DNA from 2 places in the Thioalkalivibrio sp. ALJ4 genome. Region 2 is predicted to be linked to the other one. Evidence: riboswitches for the same ligand, from Rfam matches in the RefSeq annotation. Region 2 holds a riboswitch; the other holds the start of a gene.
The links. Region 2 has a riboswitch for cobalamin ahead of C936_RS0108535 (TonB-dependent receptor domain-containing protein). Riboswitches for the same ligand answer to the same signal wherever they lie in the genome.

Region 1 (7,253 bases), on a different contig from region 2:
GGTGCTCCAGTGCGGCCAGATCCATACGGGCCAGGGCGGCGCGGGCCTGGGTATAGTCTTCAGCGGTCTCGATATCCCAGGGCCGCAGGTAGGGGTGGCGCCCGATCAGGGCCGTCTCCAGTACCGTTGCGGGGAAGCCGTCGTGGTGTTTCTGGAATACCAGACCCAGTTCGCGCGCCAGGTGCGCACGCGAGTAGTCGGGGAGCGGACGGCCGCGCACATGGATCTCGCCTGCGCGGGCGGGGCGCAGCCCGGCCAGGGTATGCAGCAGGGTGCTCTTGCCCGCGCCGTTCGGGCCGAGGATGCCCCAGCACTGTCCCGGGTTGATGGTCAGGTCCAGGGGCGAACCGCTGGCGCGTTCCGGGATGTCGATGACCAGATCGTGGGTGGCCAGCAGGGTGTCCGGCCCTGGCACCTCGTGCACGCTCTCGGTGCCGGACGCGTGTGGATCGCCGTGGAGTTGGGGATCGGCGGTGTGCGGAGGCATCAGCGGCTCCGGTACAGCAGGAACAGGAACACGGGGACGCCCAGCATCGCGGTGATCACGCCGACGGGCAACTGCTCCGGGGCAATCATCGTACGGGCGAGGGTGTCGGCCAGCGTCAGCAGGATGCCGCCGCCGAGTGCCGAGGCCGGCAGGATCACGCGCTGGTCGTTGCCGAAGATCAGCCGGAGCATGTGCGGCACGATCAATCCGACAAATCCGACCGCGCCGACCTGCATCACGGCCGTAGCAGTGATCAGTGCCGCGACGACGTAGATCGTCCATTCCACCGGCCGCACGGCCACGCCCAGTGCGGCCGCCTGCATCGGGCCGCGCGCCAGCACGTTGAGCGTCCGTCCCAGGGGCAGGGCCAGCAACACGACCAGCACCAGCACACCCCAGGCGGGGTAGGGGTTGCGGGCGTGGGAGACATCGCCCATCAGCCAGTACAGCATCCCGGGCAGCTCCGCGGTCGGGCTCACGGCGAGCAGGAAGCTGATCACGGCGCCCCAGCCGGCCGCCACGACCACGCCGGTCAGCAGCAATCGGGTCGGCGTCCAGCTGCCGGTGCCGTGCGCCAGGCCGAACACGATCACCGTGGACAGCAGCGCGCCTGCGAATGCGGCGACCGAGACCGAGAACATCGACAGCCCCGCGAGCATGGCCAGCAGGGCACCCACCGAAGCCCCGCCGGAGAGGCCCAGCACATAGGGATCGGCCAGCGGATTGCGCAGCAACACCTGCATCAGGGCACCGGCGACGCCCAGCAGCCCGCCGGCGGCGAATGCGGCCAGGGCGCGTGGCAGGCGCAGTTCCAGTACCAGCGTGTTGTGCAGGCGGCTCCCTTCGCCCTGAATCACCGCGAGCAGGTCGCCGGGAGCAATGGCGACGCTGCCATAGGCCAGCGCGATCAGGATCGCAAGCAGCGACGCCGGGAGCAGGACCCCCGTGGCGAGGAGGAAGGAGCGCGTCACGGCTGGTCAGTCGTCCCGGCGTGAACGGGCCCGTTCCAGCTCTTCGCACATCAGCCGGGTCCCTTCGGCAATCCGCGGGGTGTGACGCTGGAGCAGCGACGGCGGGATAAAGAACAGGTTGTCGCGCTGCACCGCGGTCATGTCCTCCCATTGTTCCCAGGCAATTACCCAGTCCGGCCGGTCTTCGCCCATGCCGCCGCCGATGATCACCTCCGGATCGGCCTCGATCACGGCCTCGCGGTCCATGCGCGGCACCAGGCGGTCCAGGTGGCCGAACACGTTCTTGCCCCCGCACAGGCGGATGGCCTCGCCGATCAGGTGATCGTCGTTGACCGTCATCAGGGGCTGTTCCCAGACCTGGTAGAACAGCGGGACCGGGTCACGGTCGGAATAGTCCAGCCGCAACGTCTCGATCTCGTCGAGAAAGGCCTGCACCGCCGCTTCGCCGCGTTCCTCGGTACCGGCCAGCTGCGCCATGCGACGCATGCTGGAGGCCACGCCCTCGAAACTGCGCGGCTCCGAGACATAGACGTTCAGCCCCAGATCGCGCAGGCGCTCGATCTGCGAGCTGGAGTTGCCACTGCGCCAGGCGACCACCAGGTCCGGGTCCATCTCGACCACACGTTCCAGGTCGATGCGGCTGTAGCCACCGACTCGCGGGATCATCTCCGCCTCCGGCGGGAAGTCGCTGTGCTGCGTGACGCCGACCAGCTGCTCTCCGGCGCCGACGGCGAACAGGACTTCCGTGATGTGCGGGGCCAGGGTGACGATACGTTCGGCGGGCCGGTCGAGCGTGACCTCGCGATCGTCATCGTCGGTCACCGTGACCGGTTCGGCCAGTGTCGGCCCCGCGCACAGGAATAGCGCGGCAAGGGCCGTTAACTGGCGTTTGAGGGAAGTGAAAGTCATTAAAAATCCGACTGTTGTGGATTGTTCGTAACGTAAACAATACCGTGTTTTCGGGGCGCCGCACGGGCAGCGAAAGCGCCTCATCATAGCAGCAAGGGCAAGATGGTTTGGTGCCCAAATTGGTCGGGGGCACCCTGAGCGCGTATCATAATCCGCTTTCGTCAGGTGCCTGCAGTTGGCAGGTGAAACGGGAAGCTGGTGCAAGTCCGGCGCTGCCCCCGCAACGGTAAGCGAGCGGTAAATCGCTCGGCAGACTGGCCACTGGGTCCTGTGCCCGGGAAGGCGTCTGCCGGTCGGCATCGTCCGACGCTCGCAAGCCCGGAGACCGGCCTGGCGGTGATTCATCCTGCGACCGTGCGGCGGGCAACGGTCGAGGGCGCAGGTGCGTTCCTAAAAGCCTGTTCCTTCGTGTCTTCGCCGCGCCGTCGCCTCGACGGAACCTCATGACGGCCCCAGCTCCCAACCAGTCAGAAGAGAATCCGAACGCGTTCGCCTCGGCGGAGCGCGCAGCGGTCTATCGCGTGATCGGCGAGCGCCGGGACATGCGGCATTTCCGCCCGGACCCGGTGGACGCCGATACCCTGCGGCGCCTGCTGGAGGCCGCGCACCAGGCGCCCAGCGTGGGCTACATGCAGCCCTGGCGCTTTCTGCGGGTGACCGACGCGCGGCTGCGCGATGCGTTGCACGGGCATGTGGCGGCGGAGCAGACACGCACGGCCGAGGCCTGCGGCGAGCGTGCCGCCGAGGTGCACCGGCTGAAGCTCGAAGGTATCCGCGATGCGGGCGAGCTGCTGGTGGTCGCGTTGACCGATGGGCGCGAGCGCTACGTGCTGGGTCGGCGCACCATCCCGGAGATGGACCTGTGCTCCGCCGCGTGTGCGATCCAGAACCTGTGGCTCGCGGCCCGGGCCGAGGGCCTGGGCATGGGCTGGGTGTCGCTGTTCGACCCGGACTGGCTGGCCGGCGAGCTGGGGATGCCGGAAGGGGCGTGGCCGATCGCGATCCTTTGTCTGGGTCATGTGGATGCGTTCTACGAGCGGCCGATGCTGGAAACCGAGGGCTGGGATCAGCGACGGTCGCTGGACGAACTGGTGTTCGAGAATCGCTGGGGCAGCCGTACCGACGCACCCGGCGGTTCCTCAGCGAGTGGATGACCCGATGCTGATCGCGTTCCTCACGCTGCTTGGTGCGCTGGTGCTGGATCGCCTGATCGGCGATCCGCGCCGCTGGCACCCGCTGGCCGGGTTCGGGCTGCTGGTGCAGCGCCTGGAGGCCCGGTTCTACCGCGATGGTCGGGCCCGCGGCGCGCTGCTGCTGGCCGTCCTGGTGGTGCCCTTTGTGCTGCTGACGGTCTGGTTGCAGCAGCTCCTGCCGGTCTGGCTGGTAGGGCTGCTGGTACTGGCGTTGGCGCTGGGCTGGCGCAGCCTCGACGAGCACGCCGAGCGCGTGGCCCGGGCGCTGGAGGCCGGCGATCTGGGCCAGGCGCGGCAGCAGGTGCAGATGCTGGTCAGCCGCGACAGCGAGGCCCTGGATGTGGCAGGGGTCAGCGGCGCGGCGGTGGAGTCGGTACTGGAGAACGGCAACGATGCCCTGTTCGGCACCATTTTCTGGTTCCTGGTGGCCGGTGCGCCGGGGGTGGTGCTGTATCGCCTGGTGAACACGCTGGATGCGATGTGGGGCTACCGCAATGCGCGTTACACGCGCTTTGGCTGGACCGCGGCGCGGCTGGATGACCTGCTGAACTGGGTCCCGGCGCGCATGACCGCGCTGTCCTATGCCTTGGCCGGGCGCACTCGCGATGCCCTGCAGTGCTGGGGCGAGCAGGCCGCGGCCTGGAAGAGCCCGAACGCTGGGCCGGTAATGGCCGCTGGGGCGGGCGCACTGGGGCTGGTGCTGGGCGGTGCCAGCCAGTATCACGGCGAGCGTCAGTGGCGTCCGCGCCTGGGGATGGGCGCGGCACCGGATGCCGCCGGCATCCGTGCGGCGATGGGGCTGGTGGATCGGGCGCTGGCGCTGTGGATGGGCGTGCTTGTCATCGGGGTGAGCCTTGCGATCTTCTGAGCTGAACAGAGCGCGGCCGGCACCGACCGGGGCCGTGCTAACCCAGGTGCATGGTGGCGGACTGCGCGCAGCTGCCAGGCATTACGGGGTGGCGCCGGAGCAATGGCTGGACCTGTCTACCGGCATCAACCCGCACGGCTATCCGCTGCCCATGCCCCCGGCGGACGTCTGGGCGCGCCTGCCGGAGCCCGACGACGGTCTGGAAGCGGCCGCGGCGCGGTACTACGGCTGCAAAGGGCTGTTGCCCCTGGCGGGCTCGCAGGCGGCCATCCAGCTGCTGCCACAGCTTCGCCCCGCGGCTGCTCGGGTTGGCCTCCTCGCGCCCAGTTACAACGAACACGCGCGGGCCTGGCGCATGGCCGGGCATCGGGTCGAGGCGCTTCCTGCGCTTGGCGACGCGGCGCCGGCCGCGATCGAGGCACGCCTGCCGCAGCTGGATGTGCTGGTACTGGTCAACCCGAACAACCCGACTGGACTGCGCGTGACCGTGGAGACGCTGCTGCGCTGGCATAAGGGGCTTGCGGCACGCGGCGGGTGGCTGGTGGTGGACGAGGCCTTCATGGATACCAGCCCCCGGCACAGCCTGTTGGCGGCCGACCCGGGCACGGACCTGGGCCCGGGGCTGCTGGTGCTGCGGTCGCTGGGCAAGTTCTTCGGTCTGGCCGGGGCGCGGGTCGGATTCCTGGCGGCGGAGCCGGCGCTGCGGGCGGCGCTGGCGGAGCGGCTGGGTCCGTGGGCGCTGTCTGGCCCGGCGCGCTGGGCGGCCACCCGAGCGCTGGAGGATCGCGCCTGGCAGGAGCAGACGCGCGCGAACCTGACCGCGGCGGGTGCGCGGTTGGAAGAGCTGCTGCGGCGGTACGGAATCGCTACCGAAGGTGGCACCGCACTGTTTCGCTGGGGGCGCCGCGATGATGCGGTCGCGGTTCAGGATGCGCTGGCGCGACAGGCGATCCTGGTGCGGCGTTTCGACGACCCCGCCAGCCTGCGTTTCGGGCTGCCGGGCGACGAGGCCCAATGGCACCGCCTGGAACAGGGACTGGAGGCGTTGTGAGCGCGACCACGCTGATGGTGCAGGGGACCACCTCGGATGCCGGCAAGAGCGTGCTGGTGGCCGGTCTGGCGCGGGTGCTGCATCGCCGTGGGCTGTCGGTGGTGCCGTTCAAGCCGCAGAACATGGCGCTGAACAGTGCAGTGACCCTGGACGGCGGCGAGATCGGGCGTGCCCAGGCCCTGCAGGCCGCCGCCTGTGGCCTGGAGCCGCATACCGACATGAATCCGGTGCTGCTCAAGCCCAGTTCCGATCAGGGGGCGCAGGTGATCATCCACGGCCGTCCTGCGGCCGAGCTGGATGCTCGTGCCTACCATGACTACAAGCCCGTCGCCCGCGAGGCCGTGCTGGCCTCGCATCGACGGCTGACCGCGCAGTATGCGCACGTGCTGGTGGAAGGGGCGGGCTCGCCGGCAGAGATCAACCTGCGCGCAGGCGATATCGCCAACATGGGGTTTGCCGAGGCGGTGGACTGTCCGGTGATCCTGGTCGCGGATATCGACCGCGGCGGCGTGTTCGCGCATCTGGTCGGTACGCTGGCGTTGCTGAGCGCGACGGAGCGCGCGCGGGTGCAGGGCTTCGTGATCAACCGCTTTCGCGGCGATATCTCGCTCCTGCAGCCTGGACTGGACTGGCTGGAGCAGGAGACCGGCAAGCCGGTGCTGGGCGTGATCCCGTATCTCCACGGGCTGTACCTGGATGCCGAGGACGCCCTGCCGCGCGAGGCGGTGCCGGAAAAGGCGGTGGATGCCCTGAAGGTCGTCGTGCCGGCCCTGCCGCGCATCTCCAACCATACCGATTTCGATCCGCTGCGCCTGCACCCGGGTGTGGACCTTCGCTTCGCCGGCCCGGGCGAGTCGCTGCAGCCGGCGGACCTGGTCATCCTTCCGGGGTCCAAGTCCGTGCGCGACGACCTCGCCTGGCTGCGCGAGCAGGGCTGGGAAGACGAGCTGCAGCGCCATGTGCGTTATGGCGGCAAGGTGCTCGGGATCTGTGGCGGCTTCCAGATGCTGGGTCGTGCCGTGCACGATCCTGACGGCGTCGAGGGCCGGCCGGGCTCCACGCCGGGGCTCGGCTGGCTGGACATCGAGACGCGTCTAGCACCGGAAAAGCGCCTGGAACGTGTTCACGGGGACCGTGTGCTGGGTCGGGAGGCCCGCGTGGAGGGCTACGAGATCCATGCAGGAGTGACGACCGGCCCCGGACTGGATCACCCGCTGCTGGAGCTGCAGCATGGCTCGGACGGCGCGCGCAGCGAGGACGATGCGGTGGCGGGGACCTATGTCCACGGGGTATTCGATACCTCCGCTGCCGCCGAGGCTTTGCTGCACTGGGCTGGCATGCGCAATGGGAAGGAGCACGGCGAAGACCTGGCGACCGCACGCGAGCGCGGCCTGGAACGCCTGGCCGATACCCTGGAGGCGCATCTGGACCTGGGGCGCATCCTTGCCCTGCTGCGGACAGGGAAGACGGAGCCTGTGACATGAAGACGCTGGTGCTCGGCGGCGTGCGTTCCGGCAAGAGTCGGCTGGCGGAGCAGCTGGCCGATGCCAGCGGCCTGCACGTGACCTATGTCGCTACCGCGCGTGCCGACGACGCCGAAATGGCACGGCGTATCGAGCGCCACCGCGCAGACCGGCCCGGTGACTGGGGCCTGGTTGAGGCCGATACCGGCCTGGCCGCCGCACTTGAAGAAGCCGCGAAACCGGATGAATGCCTACTGGTGGATTGCCTGACGCTGTGGCTGACCCAGCTCCTGTGCACCGAGAACGAGGCC
Region 2 (7,253 bases):
GTGGTATCGGCGGTTCCAGAACATCCGTGCCGAGGCAGTGGGCCACTTCGACGAGCGCTTCTGCCGCATGTGGGAGTTCTATCTGGCCAGTTGCGAGGCGACCTTCCGCTGGTGGCGCCAGGTGGTGTTCCACATCCAGGTGGCCAAACAGCAGGATGCCGTGCCGCTCACCCGCGACTATCTGTATGCCGACGAGGCGCCCAAGGTGGTTTCGACGCCGCCGGGGGAGGCGGCAGTCCGGGGTCGCAGTGCTGCGTAGGGATTGCGGACTACTTCCTGGCTCCCTGAACATTTTTTCCTGACCGGGCACCCGCAACCGGTCTGTTTTCCCTACACTTCACGGAAACGCTGAGGGGGCAGGGACGACGCGTGTTTGGCAGGTTTCGCAAGCGGCAACAGCGGCAGGAGGCCCCCCAGGCCGCCAGTCCGAGCCAGGACCATGTGCTGATCGAGGCGGCCGGACGCAGCCGGATCACCGAGGTCGCGGCGACCGCGCGCAAGGTGCCCTGGTCGCTCAACATGCTGCAGCTGCTGTGGGCGGCCGGCCCGGTGACCTTCCTCGCGATGCAGGGGGGCTATTTCCTGGGCTTTGGCCACGCCGCCCCGGCCCAGAATTTCATCTTTTTTGCCGTCTACACGCTGCTGTTCGGGGTGATTGGCCTGCTGGCGCGGTTTATTGCCGATGCCACGCGGGGCAAGCGGCAGGAGCGCTCACGCGATCAGCTGCGCAATACGATCGACTTTTTGCCGGACCTGCTGTTCGTGACCCGCGACCTGGCGATGGCCGAGATGGCGCCGGACATGCGGCGACGCAAGGCCGCCGAGGTTCTGCTTCATGAGGTGGATATCTCGCCGGAAGGCGTCGCGGTCGCGGTGCGCGAGATGACCGGCGATACCAGCCTCGCAGCAGCGGCCGAGCAGATCGAGATCTACCGTCGGCTGGGGCTGCGCTCGCGCGTCGCGGATCTGGTGGATGCCACTGCGGATGCTCGTCTGGCCGCGCTGGAAAAACTGCACCACGATGCCTCCGAACTGGCGGATCCGCTGCGCGACCGGCTTCAGGGCGTCGCGCCAACCCGTGAGGATGGCGTCCGGCGGATCGATCAATTTCTGGACCGCCTGTTTTCAGCGGCGGACTCGGATGACCTGTCGCGCTGCACACTGGATGATACGCAGGCCATGTTTGTACTGGCCTTCGAGATGGTCAACGGGCGGCAGATCCGGCGGCTGAGTTTCGAATGGTCGGGTGGTTGGCGGTTGGGGCATGCGCTGGATCGGCTGGAGTATCAGGGCAACCGTTTCCGCGTCGCTCAGGCGGGTGTGATCAGTCGCCTGCGCTCGCTCGCGATGTTGCTGGCGCAAAGCCCGGCCAGTGGCCTGGATCCGCAGGTCCTGCGTTCGCCGACTCTGGGTATCGGGCGCGAGGTGCTGGATGCACTTTCGCAACTGGAACAGTCCCGCCCCGCTGTGAATTCGCCGGAAGGCCGCCTGCTGGGGCGGGCGCTGCGTCATGTCGAAGACCTGCGCGCGGCGCGGGACCAGCTCATGCAGGCGCAGAGTCGCTATACCGCCGCGGTCGAGCGCTGGGAGGCGCTGCGACGACAGCAGGTCGAGAGAAAGGGGCAGCAGAGCTGGTTCAAGCGCAGTGCGCGCGGTATCCGCGTGAGCGAGGAGGTGATCGAGCTGGCGGACGACCAGAAGCTGCGCCTGGCCGACCGGTTCTGTGAGTACCTGTCCGAGCTCGGCATCCGGCGCGAGGGCGACCTGTTCTACTTTGGTGGGCACCCACTGGATGCGGACACCGCCAAGCGCATCGGCATCCAGCTCGCACTGATTCTGGAGCCTCTGGTCGACCTGACCAACCCGAGTATCCAGCGCGCGATCTATGCGAATCCCGCCGCCTATCTCGGAGGCCTGTACGTCGGCATGAGTGCGGATGCCAAGGCGGGGTTGGGTTCGGCGATGGTGCGTATGGTGCGTCAGGATCTCAGCCGTATGGCGGAATGGCTGGCCCTGCGTCTGACGCGCATCTACCATCTGCCGCTGTCCGACTCCATGCGTGATTTCCTGGTACGGCAATATGGCGCCAATCCCGACCGCCTGGAGATGCTGGCCGCCCATCCGGTGGAGGAGGGCGCGCAGGCGGCGCCGGTGGCTTTGCGTGCCGAACGGTCGCCGGAATTTGACGCCATGCTGCAGGACAAGTCCTGGGGGCGGTTGCTCAAGAGCGGCGCACGTTATGTGCAGGCCGAGGCCCAGCGATCCTGACGCCGCGCATTTCCCGGGTCTGGTAATTTCTTGACCAACTGTGTAGGCTTTCGTGCGTTTTCTGGTGCCCCTCGGCGTGTCTCGCCGAGGGGTTAAACGGGAAGTTCGGTGAGCCCGCTACAGGTATCTGGATGCCTGCGGACGAATCCGACGCTGCCCCCGCAACGGTAATCGAGCGAGAGGCCATGACGGCCTCTGATGGTCGCGGCACACGCCACTGAACGGAATCGTTCGGGAAGGCGCCGCACCGGAACGCTCGTCAGCCCGGAGACCGGCCAGGGAATGATCGCGCGGCATGCGGCGGGCATGCGAGGCGGATGATCGGGCCTGGTCGCATAGCGGCTGTGCCCGGTCCCCCTCGTGTCTCTCTCCCCCCTGCCTGCGTGGTCCCGACGAATTTACGGCGTGCGGGCGGCTCGCCGGGAGACACGGACGACATGAAACGCACAGCACTTTCCACGGCCATCCTGCTGGCCACCACCCCGGTCCTCGCCGAGACGCCGGACGCCGATTCCGAAGCGCACACCCTCGACGTGGTCCAGGTCACGGCCGCGCGCGTCGCGCAGACGGTCGACGAGACCCTGTCCTCGGTCACCGTCATCGACCGCGAAGAGATCGAGCGCCTGCAGCCGCAGCAGTTCACCGACCTGCTGGAGGGCCGCGCCGGGATCGAGACCTCCCAGAACAGTGCGTTTGGCAAGACTACTTCGGTCTATACGCGTGGCACGAGTTCCGACCACACCCTGCTCCTGATCGACGGCGTGCGCATGGGGTCGGCCACCAGTGGCGGGGCAAGCTGGCAGTTCCTGCCACCGGAGGAGATCGAGCGCGTCGAAGTGGTGCGCGGACCGCGTACCAGCATCTACGGCTCCGACGCCATTGGCGGCGTGGTGCAGGTCTTTACCCGCGAGGGCCAGAAGGGGCCGCCCAGGGTCAACGCGTTTGTCGGGGGCGGCAGCTTCAACACCTGGGAAACGGGTGTGGGCGTCGCCGGCGGAACCGAGAACACGAACTACAGCTTCTCGCTCAGCCATTTCGAGACCGACGGCATCAATGTGCAGGATGACGTTGGAGACGATGACCGTGACGGCTACGACAACACCTCGCTTGCGACCAAGGTGACCCATCGTCTTGATAACGGTGCGGAGGTCTTTGGGAATGTCTTGTATTCGGAAGGCTCAACCGAATTTGACACTGATTCCCAGTTCTCGCCGGACTCCTCGGACTTTGTGCACGCGGCTTTGCGGGCTGGCTTCCGTATTCCGGTTACACGGCAGTGGGAGACTGAACTGTCGGTCGGCCACAGCCGGGACGAGTCGGAGAATTTTCTCGACGGTGAATTTTTCTCCCAGTTCGATACCCGTCGCGACACGATCGACTGGCGCAATGATATCGATATAGGGGATCGCGTGTACCTCGTGACTGGCATTGATGCGCACGAGGACCGCGTCGAGAGCGACACCGATTACGATGAAGGGTCGCGTTACAACGTTGGAGCTTACTCCGTGGTGCAGGTGGATCTTGGGCGCCACGATCTCGAAGGCAGCCTGCGCTACGACGACAACGAGCAGTTCGGAGACAAGACGACCGGCCAGGTCGCATGGGGTTTGCAGGCTTCGGAAACGGTTCGGTTGCGAGCTTCCTACGGAACGGCATTCAAGGCACCGACGTTCAATGATCTCTACTTCCCGGGCTTCGGGAACTCCGATCTTGATCCGGAGACTTCCCGCACGTTTGAACTCGGCGCGCGCTATTCCAGTGGTCCGTACTATGCCGATGCCGCCGTCTTCCGGACTGATCTCGACCAGATGATCACCTTCGATCCCGTCGCATTTCGGGCAGAAAACGTGGACGAAGCCCGGATTCGCGGCATCGAACTGGAAGGCGGTTACGAGGGAGCCCAATGGGTCTCTCGCGCCTCCCTGACCTTCCTGGACGCCGAAGACCGGGAGACCGGAAACGAATTGCGCCGCCGCTCGCCCGTGACAGCGCGGGTGGATCTCGATCGCCAGTTCCAGCGTTTCTCCGTAGGGGGATCGGCTATCGCCAAGAGTCGCGCCTATGACGATCGCGACAATCAGGAGCGACTTGCCGGCTACGGCCTGCTCAATCTGCGTGCGAGCTATCAGATTGCGCCGGAATGGCAGATTCAGGCGACGGTCAATAACGTGTTCGACAAGGACTACGAGACCGCCGGAGGGTACAACCAGCCGGGTCGGGCCGCTTTCGTCAAGCTGCGCTACCAGCAGAGGTGATGCATGGGTAATCGACTGTCAAAGATTGCGACCCGCACGGGTGACGAAGGCCGGACTGGCCTGGGGGATGGCTCGCGGGTGGATAAGGACAGCCACCGCGTCGAGGCGTTTGGTGACGTGGACGAGCTGAACAGTGTCGTGGGCCGGGTCCTGGTCCACGATCTCCCGGAAGAGGTTCGGCGCGTGCTGGCCCTGGTTCAGCACGAGCTGTTCGACCTGGGGGCGGAGCTGGCGGTGCCGGGGCATCAGGCGCTACCGGATGCCTCTGTCGAGCGGCTCGATGTCGAGCTGGAAAGCTTCAACGCCGATCTGCCGCCGCTCGAGGAGTTCATCCTGCCGGGCGGTGGCCCGGCCACGGCCGACTGCCATATCGCCCGTACGGTATGCCGCCGTGCGGAACGTCGTCTGGTGGCGGTGAATCACCATGAGGCGCTGCGGCCGAGTTCACTGGCCTACATCAACCGCCTGTCGGATCTTCTGTTCGTGCTCTGCCGTGTGCTTGCACGTCACGAGAACGGCGCGGAAGTCCTCTGGCAGCCGGCCAACAAACGCGGCTGATTGCATCTGCCGTTGCCGGTTTTCGGGTGCCGTTTCCACGGCACCTTCCTGCGTATAACGGATTGGCGACGCCACCATTGCACCGGTGGCGTCGCCCCATCGAATTTTCTTCGGGGTTTGTCGCATGTCCTTCTGGAAACGCAGCCTGGTCCTGCTGATCGTCGGCCTGTGGAGCACGCCCGTATGGGCAGGGCCCCAGATCGTCGGCATCGTCTCCGAGCGCTCGGCCCCCGAGGTGGCCGCCGGTGCGCATCGATTCCTGGAGGCCGTGCCGGATGCCGAGGTGGTGCTGCGCACGCCTGAGCAGCTGGCGGACAAGTCGGACTCGTCAATCCGGGCGTTGTGGCGCGATGCCGACGCGGTGCTCGTGGCAGCGGTGTTCGGGGACCAGGCCGGTCGTCTCGAACGTCTGCTGCGCGAAGAGGCACCGGCCGAGTCAGCGCCGATCCTTGCAATCAACAGCGAACGGCGCCTGACCGCGCTGTCCCGCATCGACGGCCAGGCGGTTCTGGAGGAGCTGGACGAGGAGGCCCGGACCGAACTGACCGAGAACCCTGAAGCGGGCGAGGATCCGCGCGAGCACCTGGCTCGGCAGCAGGAGCGCTTCTCAAACCAGGCCGACTGGCTAACCGGACGTGCGTTCTATCAGGGCCGCACACCGGAGAACATGGAGGGTCTGATGCGCTGGCTGGCCGCTCGGGGCGGGCACTCGATTGACGTGCCGGAACCGGATCCGCGCGAGACCATCCGCTATTACCGGGATGGCCAGTCGGTGGCCGACCCGGGGGATCTTGGCCTGGATGCCAGGCCGGCCGTGGCCGTGCTGGACCTGGATACCGGTGACCGTCCCGGTGACCGCGAGCTTCTGGATGCGACCTGCGAGGCGCTGGAGGCCCGGGATACCCAGTGCTTCGCGGTCCTCGCGCGCTGGGGTGGGGCCAGCCGCGAGGCAGTCGAGAACCTCGCCGCATCGGCGGCACCCGCCGAGCTGAGCGGGATCGTCAGCCTGCAGGACTTCGTAGTGGGCGGCGGTGGCAACCGCGAGGCGGTGGCCGAGGCCTTCGCCGAGCTGGATGTCCCTGTGGTCAAGGGGATTCGTCTGGCGGACGTGAGCGAGACCGAGTGGCGGCTCTCGCACGAGGGCATCCCCTGGGACAAGGTCCACTATCACGTGGCCATGCCGGAATTGCAGGGCGCCAGTCAGCCGATGGTGCTGGCGACCGCGGGCGAGCCCACGCAGGACGAACGCACTGGCGTGCGATTGGCGCTGCCCGAACCGGTGGGCGAGCGGGTGGAGGCCCTGGCCGACCGGATGCAGCGCTGGAACCGGCTGCGCCAGCTGGACAACACAGACAAGCGGGTCGCGGTCGTGTACTACAACCATCCGCCCGGTCGCCAGAACATTGGCGCCGACAAGCTGGATGTCCCGGAATCACTGCTGGAGATCTTGCAACGGCTGGAGGCCGCCGGGTATGACCTCGGGGACGAGGTGCCGGAGGATGCTGAGGCCCTGCTGGACATGATCCAGGACCGGGCGGTGAATCTGCCGGAACAGGCGGACGCGCTGGACGCGATCGCCGGCCGGGTCGCCTCGCTGGATCGAGATCAGTACCAGGCGTATTTCGACGGCTTGCCTGCCGCGGTGCAGGCGGAGCTGGTCGACGGACCGATCGGCTACCTGCAGGCGCGTCTGGAGGCGGCCAGGGACGCGGACAAGCACGAACTGGCGGAGGCCGCGCTGGACAGCGGTGTCGGCGATCTACGGCATATGCTCGAGAGCTACCCGCACGACGCCCAGGAACGGGCGCTGGACCTGCTCGCCCAATACGAGGCCGCCTGGGAGGCCACGCTGGCCGGTGAAGACGAACACGAAACCACCGAACAGCTGCGCAAGGCCCTGGTGCGTACAGGCATCCCGGGTCTGACCGGATGGGGCGAGCCGCCGGGCGAGGCCATGACGCGCGACGGCGAGATGCTCTTCCCCGGCATCGAGTTCGGCAACGTGTTCATCGGCCCGCAGCCGCCGCGCGGGTGGGAGGTCAGCGAGCGCTTGCTGCATGCGAACACGACCTTCCCGCCGACTCACCAGTACGCCGGTTTCTATCACTGGATTCGCGAGCACTTCGAGGCGGATGCGCTGGTCTACGTCGGGCGTCATTCCACTCGCGAGTT

Region 1: linked by a shared signal. The riboswitch ahead of bluB (5,6-dimethylbenzimidazole synthase) and the one ahead of C936_RS0108535 (TonB-dependent receptor domain-containing protein) in region 2 are both predicted to bind cobalamin.

What each region holds. Positions count from the first base shown of each region.
Region 1 is NZ_KB897921.1:5,712-12,964, reverse strand. Features, by position in the region: gene C936_RS0113180 (ABC transporter ATP-binding protein) at 1-487, opposite strand, end outside; gene C936_RS0113175 (iron ABC transporter permease) at 487-1,458, opposite strand; gene C936_RS0113170 (cobalamin-binding protein) at 1,465-2,367, opposite strand; cobalamin riboswitch at 2,514-2,716, shown strand; gene bluB (5,6-dimethylbenzimidazole synthase) at 2,811-3,521, shown strand; gene cbiB (adenosylcobinamide-phosphate synthase CbiB) at 3,526-4,428, shown strand; gene cobD (threonine-phosphate decarboxylase CobD) at 4,517-5,479, shown strand; gene C936_RS0113150 (cobyric acid synthase) at 5,476-6,963, shown strand; gene cobU (bifunctional adenosylcobinamide kinase/adenosylcobinamide-phosphate guanylyltransferase) at 6,960-7,253, shown strand, end outside.
Region 2 is NZ_KB897918.1:491,261-498,513, forward strand. Features, by position in the region: gene C936_RS0108525 (cyclopropane-fatty-acyl-phospholipid synthase family protein) at 1-259, shown strand, start outside; gene C936_RS0108530 (hypothetical protein) at 370-2,268, shown strand; cobalamin riboswitch at 2,314-2,563, shown strand; gene C936_RS0108535 (TonB-dependent receptor domain-containing protein) at 2,706-4,523, shown strand; gene C936_RS0108540 (cob(I)yrinic acid a,c-diamide adenosyltransferase) at 4,527-5,081, shown strand; gene C936_RS0108545 (cobaltochelatase subunit CobN) at 5,206-7,253, shown strand, end outside.